4 regions of the Bacteroides faecis genome follow, and region 4 is predicted to be linked to each of the others. Evidence: riboswitches for the same ligand, from Rfam matches in the RefSeq annotation. Region 4 holds a riboswitch; each other region holds the start of a gene.

Region 1 (3,156 bases), 170 kb from region 4:
ATGAAAGCGGAGATGGATTGTTTTATCATTTTATTTACATTTAGTTGTAACTGTCTTGTGAACATGTGATGCAAATATATTAATTGTTTTCTAATATGTCATTATTAAGTCTCTATTAAATTAGTTTTAGGCTTCCTCTCCAAGTGAATTAAACATAGGTTTTGCTCCCATGCTCTCACTTTCTGCCTGTATCGCTTTGTTCATCGGCGTTTCAGCTGTGGTAGCAACTGTGGTGGCAGAGTGGGAGCAAGCTGTTGCTCTCACTCTGCATCGCCTTGCAATATGTGGTTTTCTTAATGTTATTGTTTGATTTGCAGGGTGTTAACGCCTGTTGTGTCAACTATTAATGATTGACATGTCAGTCGTTAATAATTGAGAAATCAGGTGTTAATAGCTGATGACTCATGTATTCTTGACTGAAAAATGATTTAGTACTTACTGAAAGAACAGGTTAAGCGAAATTGTAGCTATGGTCAAGTTAATCAAATGGATAGGTGTTTCAGAAAGTTTCAAGCGCTTGAAACACTTTGTTTCACCGTATGAAACACTTTGTTTCATTACTTGGAACACATTGTTTCAAGGCATGAAACAAAGTGTTTCAACGGTTGGAACTGATCTTGGAACTATTCTTCATTCATCATTTCAATAGTTCTTCATTCAAACTGGCGTTCAGTCGAAAAAATGGAAGATTAAGGCGTTAAATAAACGGCAAAAAAGATAAAACATAAAAAAAAGATTTATCTTTGCAAATGTAATGGTTCCTGAAAAGATTATTTCGTTCAGGATGAAAAGGGAATCCGGTGAGAATCCGGAACAGTACCCGCTGCTGTAAGTCCCCCTTAATGATTATCGTATTTTTGCCACTGGTGTAGACACTGGGAAGGCGCGATAATTGGGACGAGTCAGAAGACCTGCCATAACTAGGATAGATTTACACCTGCGGGATTGAGATCAGGTTGTGGTCAGATACGAAGTCATTCATATTTGGTACCTCATATAGCCCCGTTTGTGTAACTCTTACACAAACGGGATTTTTTTTTGTGAGAGTTAACATATTATTCATTTAAATGAATGAGTTATGAAAAAGAATTTGAATTTCTTGATGGGTGCTGTCTTATTGATGGCAACAGTGTTGTTTGCCAGTTGTAATGCAGAAGATGATTTTCTCGTATCCCCGGTGGATTCTACAGGTGCTGTAACACGTTCGGTTACTACCGATCCGTATGTTATTGATTTTGCTAATGTACCCGCAGCTTATACCGCTTCGGATAAATACGGTGCTAATCTTTATACCGGAGGTGCGGGGCAAATCACTGAAGGCTACAAGGTACAATTAGGCAACAGTGGAACGTATGTACAGTTTCCTGTTAATTATCTCGAACAAGAATGGGGAGAAGAACCCCGCCCGTGGCAATATGACTATTGGAATGGCGGCTTGGCTGTTTCGGATTATACGGATATTACTGACGGTACCTATTTGAATCAGTGTAGCGTATATAACGGAGGAATAGCTGGTGTAGATAATGATAAGTTCGTTGTAGCCTACGGATATAGCGATTTTTACAATGATCCGCTTTCTACCTATGACAAATGCGCAAAGATCTATCTGACAGATGCTACCGGCTATACAGTTGTGGAAGAAGGAACACCGGTTGAGGGAACAGTAAAAACAGGAACTTTCAACAGTGTATATGTCTGCAATACGACTTATTCGCAAATTGTCATGCGGGATGGTAATTCATTTACGACTGGTGGCAAATCACTCGAAGAGCAGGAAGGTTGGTTCAAGGTTGAATTCATCGGCTTCGCATCGTCCGATACTTCTGTGGCTCCTACGGGTAAAGTCACTTATTATCTTGCCAATTTCGATAAGAGTAAAGAAGAAGAGTCAGGCTTACACGGCGAAATTCGGACCGGCTGGAATCAGGTTGACCTGACAGATCTCGGAACGGGTGTTCATATGGTTGTCGTTAATTTTGTCGGTAGTGACAAGAGTGATTACGGATTGAACACACCGGCATACTGTGCGTTAGATAACCTTTCCATTTCATTGTAATTTTGAAATCTTTAAATAAAATCAGTTGTGAGAAAGTATTTATTGCTCCCTCTATTATTAGCGCTTGTCATTTCTTGTAATAAAGACGATGTTATAACGCAGGAAAATGAAAATCCTCTTATTGAGCTCGACAGCGAAACGGGTGTTTACGTTGTTAAGGTGGGAAAAGAAGTCAAGGTAAATCCTACTTATTCAAATGTTGACTTTGCGGTTTATTCATGGAAGTATAACGGTCGGATTATTTCGGATAGCCCTTCATTGACTTATACTTTCAATCAATCTGGTTCATATTATGTGACTATCCGGGTGGATACCCCCAAAGGTAGTTCCGAAGAAGAAATCCGTATGGAAGTGAATGAACTCGCTCCGCCGGTTATCTCATTAGTTGTTCCGACCGGTGGGCTGAATGTGCTTGCCGGCCGCGAACACAAAATAACACCGGACATTCAGAATGCGGAAGGAGCGATATTCCGGTGGACTCTGAACGGGAAAGAAGTAGGTACAACTGCCGAATATACTTTCAACGAGCAGGAGTTAGGCTCCTATAAACTAGTACTTTATGCGAAAAATGAAGATGGCGATACTTCGAAAGAAGTAGTGGTCAATGTAGTAGACAAATTATCGGCTGATGCAACCATTGTTGCTCCGTCATTTTATACAGAAAACCTCGTAAAAACAGTTGCTTTGGGGCGTACTCTTTATCTCCGACCGTATGTTAACATATCGTCTGTCGCCAATTATCAATGGAGTCTGGATGGAGAACCTATCAGTGGAGCCAATTCACTGATGTATGCATATACACCCGAAGCGAAGGGAGAACATACGCTGACCTTTGCTCTTTCTTACGGAAACAGTGCTGCTCAGAAACGGATCACACGCAACATTAGCGTGACAGGTACGGATAAAATATCGTTGGATATTCCGGTTGCATGCATTGATGCATCCGAAAAGCGTCCTTACACGGAAGGTTGTTCGTTGAATAGTAATAAGGTATATGAATTTATACCGGCACCCGGACAATTCGTGAATGAGACGAATACAGCCGGATATACCGGGACGGAATCTACACAGGAGGCAGCTATCGCCTATGCGGAAAATAG
Region 2 (3,156 bases), 930 kb from region 4:
AAAGGATAAAGCATGCCGGATTTTACAGCGTGCTGGATACAGCGGTTCAGATTGATGGTGAGCACACTTTTAGAACCGGTAGAAACTCCTCCGGCTCCCAGCGTATAACTGAAACCGTTGTCTTGTATCTCATTACGCAAGCGGCAGCAACTGCTCAAAGAATCGGCATTGTCGCTCATATAAGTAAAGAAGGAATGCCCCTCTGCATACATCTCGGCAGTGAAGTCACCGTATTCTTTATCCAGCACGTCACCGTCTTTTGTCAAGAGTGCCATTGTCTCGACAGGGAATGTCAGTACGGTGCGGGTGCGTTCTTTATTAAACCATTTCATAAAACGCTTCTGCAACCAGCTGAGTGAATCCCAGTCGGGCTTGCTTCCATCCGGGAAAACGAAGTGCTCGAAAAGGCTGTTGAAATAATACTTGTCATAATAAGCTACATTCCAGAAGATAGCCTGGAAGTTGCGTGCTCCTGTAGGCTGATTGATGGAATAAACTATTTGTTCGAAACAGTCCGTTATAACTTTGTCAATCGATCTTTGTTTCAGGGATAGGTCTGCGAGTTTATCGGGGTTCTTATAATAATCCTGTCCGTATTCCAGTCCTATGAAATAGTTCATATACATCAGAAACTCGGGCGTAGCGCATGCCCCGCTCAACATACTCGATACGATGAATACCATATTGACGAATCCGCCACAGAAAGATTTCAGATTGGTGGGGGCAGTGGAATTGCCTCCTACGGCTGTTGTGCCTGCTATCAACCAGGGATACATCGTAATACTTGCACAGTAGTTGGCAAGATTGGTTTCATCATTCTTGTAGATGAAGTGATGATTCAGCAGGTCCAGATAACGGTCGGATATTTCTTTGCCGTACATATCTTTCAGGCGGTCTATCAACAGGCGGCGGTTGAGGCGGATAAAATTCGATTTGGGGAGTTCGCCTATCAGTGTGGCGATATTCTTGTTCTCCATATTGGCGTTGGAATCGTATTTGCTGCCGGTAGCCGGATTGGAAGCGTCGCAATAATCGAGAAGAAATTTGAGCTTGTCCCTTACTTCCCGGTCTTCCAGATGTTTCTGGCGATACAGCATATATGCCTTGGCAACGCTGTAATAATGCTCTGCCATCAGGGCGACCTCCACCTGGTTTTGGATTTCTTCTACATTTGTCCCGTCACTGATACTGACACGACTCAACACGTTGGTGATAACATCCTGTGTTGCAAAACTTCCTACTGACAAGAATGCCTTGGATATTGCATTCTTAATTTTGTCGAGGGAAAAAAGTTCTTTCTTCCCGTCCCTTTTGATAATAAATATCTCCGAACTGATTATACCTATATTTTAAGAATTAACAAATATAATTTGTGCTTACATAGTTATTCGTGCACGACAATTTCCGGAGCTTGTAATAAAATGGATCTGTGTAGGATTCGTTCTATTGCCTTTCACCCGAAAGCCTGGAATAACGGTTATCATATCGGCAGGTCTTCTGACTTGTTTCTGTTGTGACGCCTTCCCGGTTTGTTCAGCAAAACCAGTGGCGGATGAATGCCACAACATTTCTCTCATTCTGATGGAGGGATAAAACTTACAGCTACGGGGATAGTTCCTGATTTTCACGGGATTCCCTTTTAATTCCGTTTCATGTTGATGATGATTCGGAAACCGATGTTGTCGGCAAAGTTAGAAATTAAATCAATAATCCAACTGAAAAGGGGATAAAATTATTCGGCTATTATTAGCATATATCTGAAAGCCGTTATGCTGATTTCACTGTGCATAATAAAAAGAAAAAAATCTTTTTTGAAACAGGATACACAAACCCGGATACTGTCGCAAAGTGAAAATAAAGTGTTAATCTCATCGATTTGTGTCTTTTATCAATGTTCTGTTTTTAATATTGAGAATGAATGTTTTCGGTATGATTTTCTTTAGATAGAGAGAATTATGCATATAAAGATGAAATAATATACACTTTCTGAAGGCTTTATTGCATCAATATAACTGTTATATGCATCATAACAATGCATGAAACAGGTTGTTCCTTTAAATGAAACGGTCCGTTGGTTTTAAAGGAACGGGTCATTGGTCGGTGAGGAAGGTTTGTTTTCTTTGCAAGGAAGGGGGAAATCTCTTTTTCAACCGGCTTTTTACGCTGGTTGTTTTCATTTTCCATCACTATATATTGTGTTAACTTGGACTGGTTTTCTTACAATTGGTGTTATTGGGGATGTAACAGCTACAGAATTGTATCATATCGCAATATAATAATCGATATTCCTGTTCATTGGATATTTTTAGATTGGAAATCCAGCCGTTTTTTCGATCTTCCTTCTGATCCCTCTGTATATTTCGTATCCAGTTTTTGCATAATAGTCGTTCTTTCATATTTGTTCTCTAACAGGGAATGCCGGAACATACATGTATCGTTTCTCCTGGATGGATTGAGTAAATAGATGTTAATTCAGCTAGAGACCTGCGAACTAATATTTGATATGGAATGTTGTTTAATCTAAATAACGAGCTTTAATTATGAACTAAAAAGTTAGACATGAGCAAATAAAACATTTCTAATAATTTAGCAAATGAAACATTACAATTTAAAAAAGAATGATTATGAGAAAATCTATTATTTTATTAGCTATGGTATTGGGCGCTTTTACAGCGAATGCCCAGACTGTTGTGGAAGGTACAAAGTTTGCAGATAATTGGTCTGTAGAAGTAAACGCCGGTGTGATTACTCCTCTTACTCACAGCGCTTTCTTTAAGAATGCACGTCCCGGTTTCGGAATCGGAGTCTCCAAACAATTAACTCCTATATTTGGTTTAGGATTGCAAGGCATGGGATATATCAATACTACCCAAAGCAAAACAGCTTTTGACGCATCTGACGTTAGCCTGTTGGGTAAAGTAAACCTGATGAACCTGTTTGCAGGTTACAAGGGTGTTCCTCGTTTGTTTGAGGTTGAGGCAGTAGCCGGTGCGGGTTGGCTGCACTATTATGTGAATGGCGATGGCGATCAGAATTCATGGTCTACCCGCTTCGGATTGAATCTGAACTTTAACCTTGGTGAAAGCAAAGCCTGGACTTTAGGAGTGAAACCAGCCATTGTATATGATATGCAAGGTGACTTCAATCAGGCAAAAA
Region 3 (3,156 bases), 810 kb from region 4:
TATGTTATACTGAATGGCATTCTCCGGTTTTAAGTTGATATTTCCCGTCTGGCTGTAATATAAATCGTTGAAACTAGGCAGGCGGAAGATGTCTTTGTAGAAAAAGCGGAACCTGAGTTCTTCATTCTCAAAAGGTTTGATCGAGGCGCTGACATTGGGAGACAGTTTCCGGTGATTGCCTGCACTCCCTCCGCTTTTGGCTTTTTCATTGATGACGGTTGCCAGGGCAGAGGCAGATAATGTCACCCAGTTATTCATGTATTTTCCGGCAAAGGCAGTCAGCCATGAGTACCGGGTAGGGGAGACAAAGTTATTTAAATTGGCATTCATTGTGTTGATGCTTCCGTCGGTCGACAAGGAGAAAGAGAGATTGTCCAGCATCCGGTAAAGAGTGGAGGCAGACAGGTAGTACTCTTGCTGGTAATAGCTGTTATTGATTTCCTTTGCCGCTACGGTAGGATTCGGGTCTTGGTAGTTCTGGTAACTCCAGTTCCATTTGGCAGATGTCTGAAATACCCATTTCCTGTTGAATTCTTTCTTGTATTGGCTTTGGATAAATGTATTTTTGTCTCGTAGATGTTGCAGGGCAAAGTCGTAATACAGGGTTGTCGCATTGGGCAAGCCTCGTGAAGACTGGTAATAGTAGGCTTTCAGTTTCCACTGTTCTTTGTCGGAGAAATTGCCGTAGATGCCTACTTCTGCACGGAGATTTTGTACATCGGTGTTGTGACGTTTCTCTTTGCTGGTTTGCATGTCTTCGCCGTTTCCGTAGTGCAGGATAAATGGATAATGACCGTCTGAAGACATCCATTCTCCATTGGCAGACATGCTCCATGTATTAGTGAGTTGTCGTTCCAGTAAGAGAGAAGGGTTTACTAAGCTCCATGAACCGGTTTTGAATTCGGCTGCCATATTGGTCTGCTTGTGGGCAGAGAAATACGGAGTGGGTGTTTGTATGTTCAATAATCCGGCGGAGGCAAAGGTACGGGCAGGTTGAAAAATATTATCTCCTTGTCCGTTGTGGAGTGAAAGGCGGTCGACGTTATTTAAAGAGAAACGTCCGATGTCTATTTGTCCGGTCTGGCAGTCGCTGATAGTAATACCGTCATAGGCTACAGCGGTGTGTTGTGCTCCTAGGCTTCGTATAGATACGGTTTTCAGCCCTCCGATACCTCCATAATCTTTCACGGTGACTCCGGCGAAATGCTTTACTGCATCCGATACTTGCAGTACATGCAGATTTTTGAGTTCCTCTTTTGAGAAGATTTGTTCGGGAGTGGTGGAGCGGACTTCCCGGGTCTGATAAGGGTCGGAGACCGTTATTTCGGGGATCGAATAAATATGAGTGGTGTCTACCTTTTGCTTTTGCGCAAAAAGTGATGTAGAAAGGAGCAGGCAGCAGAGTACCGCATATATCGTTTTACAAAATGTTCTCTCTTCCATTTTATCTTTGTCGTCCACCTCGTTTTAATTAAAAATGTCCGGGCGAACTCACTTCGACCGGACATCATAATAAACTTGGCAGAGTTTATTAGTTTGTACACACTTTCTCTGAATCAGAGTGGTGAATGAAATGATGGACGAAATGTCCGGCTCATTAGACTCAACGCTTTTTCCTCGAAAGCAGTGAAACGAGTTTGCATGGTAGGTCTTCTGACTTGTTCTTATTGCGAGCGCCTTCCCGGACTTTGCTTTCCAGTGGCTAGAAGTCGTTGCTCACAACATAATATACGAACTTACAGCAGCGGGACTGTTCAGGACTTGCACCTGATTCCCTTTTAATCGCTCCCCTCGTGCATGAGAGTTGCAAACCAATGCGCGACAAAGATAGAGAGTTTATTTGTCTTTTGCAAGAAAGGAGCGATAGTAAATCCATGATCTCTAATTGTTTTCTAGAATGCCTTGAAGCCCAATACTTCGGTAGAGACTTCACCGATTGACTCTACATTCTTCAAGATGGCACTTTGCACTTTCACGAAGTGGATACGATCCAGCTTCACGGAGTTGCCGTTTGAATCGATTGCATCGTCCAGATCAAACTGGTTATAGCGGTAATTGCCGTTGTCGTCTTTTGCCATATCGCTTCCCCAGTTGTCGGCATATCCTTTGCCGAAAGACTGGTTCTTCCATTTACCGCCTTCCAGTACGGTACGTGGTTCAAGCATGCTTCCGGTCAGTGTATAAGAGTCTTCTTCGATCCAGTTGGGATAATACATTTGAGCATGATATTGAGAGAGATACTTGATGACACCTTTCTCTCCTTCGCTATCTTCCCAAGGAATGTCTCCTATTTCGTCAGGTCTGAAATAGGTAACGGAGTAATCCCGTGTCGGATTGTCGCTTCCTTTAAGTTCGTACCAGACATCGTCTGCTTTTCCGTTACCGTTAGCATCTTCCGATACCCATACGATGCCGGGTTCCGAGCTTCCGTCAAAAGGATTGCCAATGATACCAAAGTCATATCCTTTGCGGTTCTTGATCTCTTTCGGCATTTTGACGGTGATATATCCGCCAAAAGATCCGAGAGAAACATAGTTTTTCTGCTTGAAGCGTTGCTCTGCATAGGCATTTGCTTCTTCCATCGTCTGGCAGTTGAAACCCTCGTTAATGAATTGTCCCGGTGCCGGGCAGTATTCCAATACTTTGAGTTCATTTGTTTCTTCTGTGATTTCCTCGTCTTTGTTGCACGAAGTGAATATAACAGTTGTCATTACTGCTAAGATGTACCAATGTTTTTTCATTTCCGAATGCTAGTTTAGTTATTAAATAATACGTGAGAAGGAGAACTGCTACCACAGTCTACGGAATAGTTTAAGGAGCCGTCTTTATTGTAAACGGTAATCGTATACTTCGATTTCTGGTTATAAACTACGTATAACTCTCCGGTTTGTTGATTAAGTTGTGGAGTGGCAGTAATGGAAGATTTTAATTTGTCCACTGCAATAAAGGGTTGACTCAATGAATTGTTTTCACCTATTACATATTTGTATATAGCACCATCATTGGATACAATGTAGATTATGTTTTCACTTTCAGATGCTACCATACCGATGGTAGGTGTAGAGTAAGAACTTTTTGCCGGCTGGAAAGCCAATAATGTTTTTTCTACGGTAAAATCCTTATTGATCTTCACGAGGTAATTTCCTTCACTGGTTG
Region 4 (3,156 bases):
TGGTGAAACGTCCGGAAAGTCCTTCAGCAGGGGTGGCTAGCACAGAATAATTCAGGTTGTATTTCGCTTTATATTCGGCCACTACTTTGTTCATTTCCGTTACAGCTTCGTACAGCGTGTCCCAAGCCTTCTGGCTGTGTCCGTGACCTTCGCCGTAGAGGGCGACCATCGCATTGTGTCCACCGATAAAACCGATTCCCAGCGTACCGCTGCGCAGTACGTCGCCTACCTGTTCGTTCGGATTCAGTGCGGCTCCGCCTTTCCATACGTCATTGCCCATCATGAACGGGAACTGGCGGGCCAGAGCAGTACGCTGATACTGATACCGTTCGTAAAGCTGGTCGGCTACAAGAGTGGCCATATTGTGCACAGATTCCATGAAGATCTCTTTCGCTTTCTGCTCGATAGCATCCTTGTTGCGTTCGTCCTCTATCAGATTTTCCGCTTTGATGCGGGCTTCGATGGCAAGACGCGGCATATTCAGCGTAGTGAATGAAAGGTTTCCGCGGCCCAAAGAAGACTTTTCTCCTGCCACATTTTCAAATACGCGGGTACGGCATCCCATGGTTGCCAGTTCGTAGATGTAACGTTTCGGGTCATTGGCTTTCCATTTCTCGTTTTTGTTGAAAGGAGTGTCGAGGAACATGAAATTCGGGAAAAGAGCTTTTGCCGTTGTCTGGCAGGCCTGTAGCAGCAGGTCGAAGTTCGGAGCCTCGTAAGTGGACTTCATGGCGTCTTCGATCTTTTCCATTTTCATCGCTTTCTCGAAGTCCTTTTCCGAGTAGGAAACTCCATCCTTCACCTTGAATATCTGAATGGGGAATACGGGCACTTCGCCACGTGTTCCGAGTCCTTCGATGGTAGCTTTCAGCAGCTCTTCGATCACGAGGCGTCCTTCGGCAGAAGTATCCGTTCCGTAGTTGATGGAGCTGAACACTACCTGGTTGCCGCCGCGTGAGTGCATGGTGTTCAGGTTGTGGATAAAGCCTTCCATGGCCTGATGCGTATCTTTTCTTGTTTGCTGATAAGCCTTTTCTGCGATGCGTGTCAGGTGTTCCTTATCTATAATGATTTGCAGGGCTATCAAGGCGATGCGCAGTGCTTCGCGTTCTGCTTCTGTTGACTTGATAGACGACAGATGTTCTTTTATCAAGGTACGGATCGCTTTTTCGTCCGCCTGAGTTCCGTTCTCCATTGCCACATAGAAGTTGATGAACGAAGCCAGATGTTTGCGGAATGATTTAGCTACTCCTTTTGCCATGAAGAAGTCGAAGGCGGGGATTGCCTGTCCGCCGTGCTGCTCGTTCTGGTTGGTCTGGAAGATGATTGTTGCAAGCGTAGCGTAGCTTTGGATGCTCTGCGGTGTGCGGATACTGCCGTTTTTGGTGCGGAAGCCGCGTTCAAAGAGGTCGTCCATGTCGTACTGGATGCAGGTCGTCGTCTTTGTCGGATAATAATCAAGGTCGTGGATATGGATGTCGCCTAACTGGTGTGCTTCGGCAAAACGCTTCGGCAACAGATACTTATAGGTATAATCTTTGGTAACTTCCGAGGCGAATGTCATCATTTGTCCGGCGGGCGTGTGGCTGCTCATATTGGCGTTGCTCAGGTTCACATCGTTCTTGTCGATAGCGACGATGCCGTCCATCACATGCTTCATCTGGGTTTTCTTGTCTCTTTCCGTGTTTCTCCATTCGCGGTAGATGATGTATTTCTTCGCCACTTCGGGGCGAACCTTCATCAATGCCTTTTCTACTAAGTCCTGTATTTCCTCCACGGTGATTGTGGGGTTGCTGAACTGACTGATCACACTCATCGTGACGTCAGCAATCAATTGCTGTTCGTCCTGAATGCCTGTTGCACTGAATGCTTTGCTGATTGCATTCTTGATCTTACTGATAGAGAAATCTTCTCTTTTACCATCACGTTTGATGATACAAATTTCCGCGTAGTTCATAACTTTAACTCCCGAAAGTGATTAATAATATGTTTATTTGATTCCGGCAGGTCTTCTGACTTATCTCTCCCTCGCAGCGCCTTCCCACATTAGCTGATGCAGTGGCATCGTGTGCGGATTCATCGAGAATTACAGCAGCGGGTACTGTCGCCGATTTGCACAGCGTTCCCTCATTGACTAAACCTCTTTTTAGTTCCGAAACCGGATACAAAGATAGAAGATTATCCAATAGCTTGGATGGCTTTTAACATTAAATTTTGGGGAAACTTTTCTTTCTTGCTGATACAGAAAGTTTTCCGTTTTGGATAACTTTTAAGTTTCATTTTTCGGAAAAGCTTCTGCTTTTGTCTCTTCTCAGATTGAAATAATTCGACCTCTTCCTTAAGTAAGGCGGTGGTTATGAGTGTAGTATATATAGACTCACGTCTTTTATGAAATTGAAAAATATAGATCTAATGGAAAGATTAAAAGATTTGCATACTGGTAGAAAGAAGTTTTCCAGAGTTGAGCGGATGCATTTTTTGCAAGAGTTGGAAGAAGAACTGAAAGTTTATTATCTCTCTTATACTGAGACAGTAAATAGGCCTTATTCCGAACAGGAACAAGAGATTATTGTCCGGATTATCAAGATGCTGATTCGTCAGCTTCGGGGTACATCCAAGTTTCAGTTGTTTAGCAGGAGAGGTGCAAGACGTAAGTCCGAAGATCCGGATGATGTGGAAGAGCGGGAAGAACGCCGGAAGGAGCAGACAGACGAGATACGTTTGAAACATACTAACCTTTATTCGTACAATCCTCTTTCCAAGAAATATAAAGCGAAGAAGGAAGAACTGCTCCGGAATCTGAAAAGGGAGTTCTAGTCTTCCGGATGTTTCATTGAGAACGTCTGGGAGGTAACAGGAAGAGTAGACCGGCAAATGCGTATGTATTGTGAGTCCCTTGCGTTTGTTGAGTCTGCTCTTCTTTGTTTATCTTCTATTTATTCCTTTTCTGTTTTTTATGTTCCTGCTTTTTCCGATAGGCTTCTTCTAATGTATATTTGTTTACTTTCATTGTTGTTTTATATCCAAGGAATAATCCTGTTAAAAGTAACATCAGATAATTGTATAATATAGACTTAAACTCTAAACTGAAGGTTATATATATTACAAAATACCAGCAATAAATTTGCGGTATTATTATTTCGGAGTTCAAATATA

What was found. A riboswitch is a leader RNA that binds a small molecule or an ion and turns the genes downstream of it on or off. The one in region 4 is predicted to bind cobalamin.
Region 1: it holds a riboswitch for cobalamin, as region 4 does, so the genes downstream of both, K6V30_RS24950 (DUF4465 domain-containing protein) here and K6V30_RS24205 (anaerobic ribonucleoside triphosphate reductase) in region 4, are expected to answer to the same signal.
Region 2: it holds a riboswitch for cobalamin, as region 4 does, so the genes downstream of both, nrdD (anaerobic ribonucleoside-triphosphate reductase) here and K6V30_RS24205 (anaerobic ribonucleoside triphosphate reductase) in region 4, are expected to answer to the same signal.
Region 3: it holds a riboswitch for cobalamin, as region 4 does, so the genes downstream of both, K6V30_RS20705 (TonB-dependent receptor plug domain-containing protein) here and K6V30_RS24205 (anaerobic ribonucleoside triphosphate reductase) in region 4, are expected to answer to the same signal.

The regions. Positions count from the first base shown of each region.
Region 1 is NZ_CP081916.1:6,231,043-6,234,198, reverse strand. Features, by position in the region: gene K6V30_RS24960 (ABC transporter substrate-binding protein) at 1-29, opposite strand, end outside; gene K6V30_RS24955 (hypothetical protein) at 127-264, opposite strand; cobalamin riboswitch at 739-933, shown strand; gene K6V30_RS24950 (DUF4465 domain-containing protein) at 1,079-2,056, shown strand; gene K6V30_RS24945 (PKD-like domain-containing protein) at 2,084-3,156, shown strand, end outside.
Region 2 is NZ_CP081916.1:5,127,570-5,130,725, reverse strand. Features, by position in the region: gene nrdD (anaerobic ribonucleoside-triphosphate reductase) at 1-1,340, opposite strand, end outside; cobalamin riboswitch at 1,471-1,693, opposite strand; gene K6V30_RS20225 (hypothetical protein) at 1,996-2,187, opposite strand; gene K6V30_RS20220 (OmpA family protein) at 2,619-3,156, shown strand, end outside.
Region 3 is NZ_CP081916.1:5,246,870-5,250,025, reverse strand. Features, by position in the region: gene K6V30_RS20705 (TonB-dependent receptor plug domain-containing protein) at 1-1,443, opposite strand, end outside; cobalamin riboswitch at 1,627-1,832, opposite strand; gene K6V30_RS20700 (hypothetical protein) at 1,893-2,741, opposite strand; gene K6V30_RS20695 (DUF5074 domain-containing protein) at 2,756-3,156, opposite strand, start outside.
Region 4 is NZ_CP081916.1:6,058,171-6,061,326, reverse strand. Features, by position in the region: gene K6V30_RS24205 (anaerobic ribonucleoside triphosphate reductase) at 1-1,957, opposite strand, end outside; cobalamin riboswitch at 1,986-2,172, opposite strand; gene K6V30_RS24200 (hypothetical protein) at 2,413-2,817, shown strand.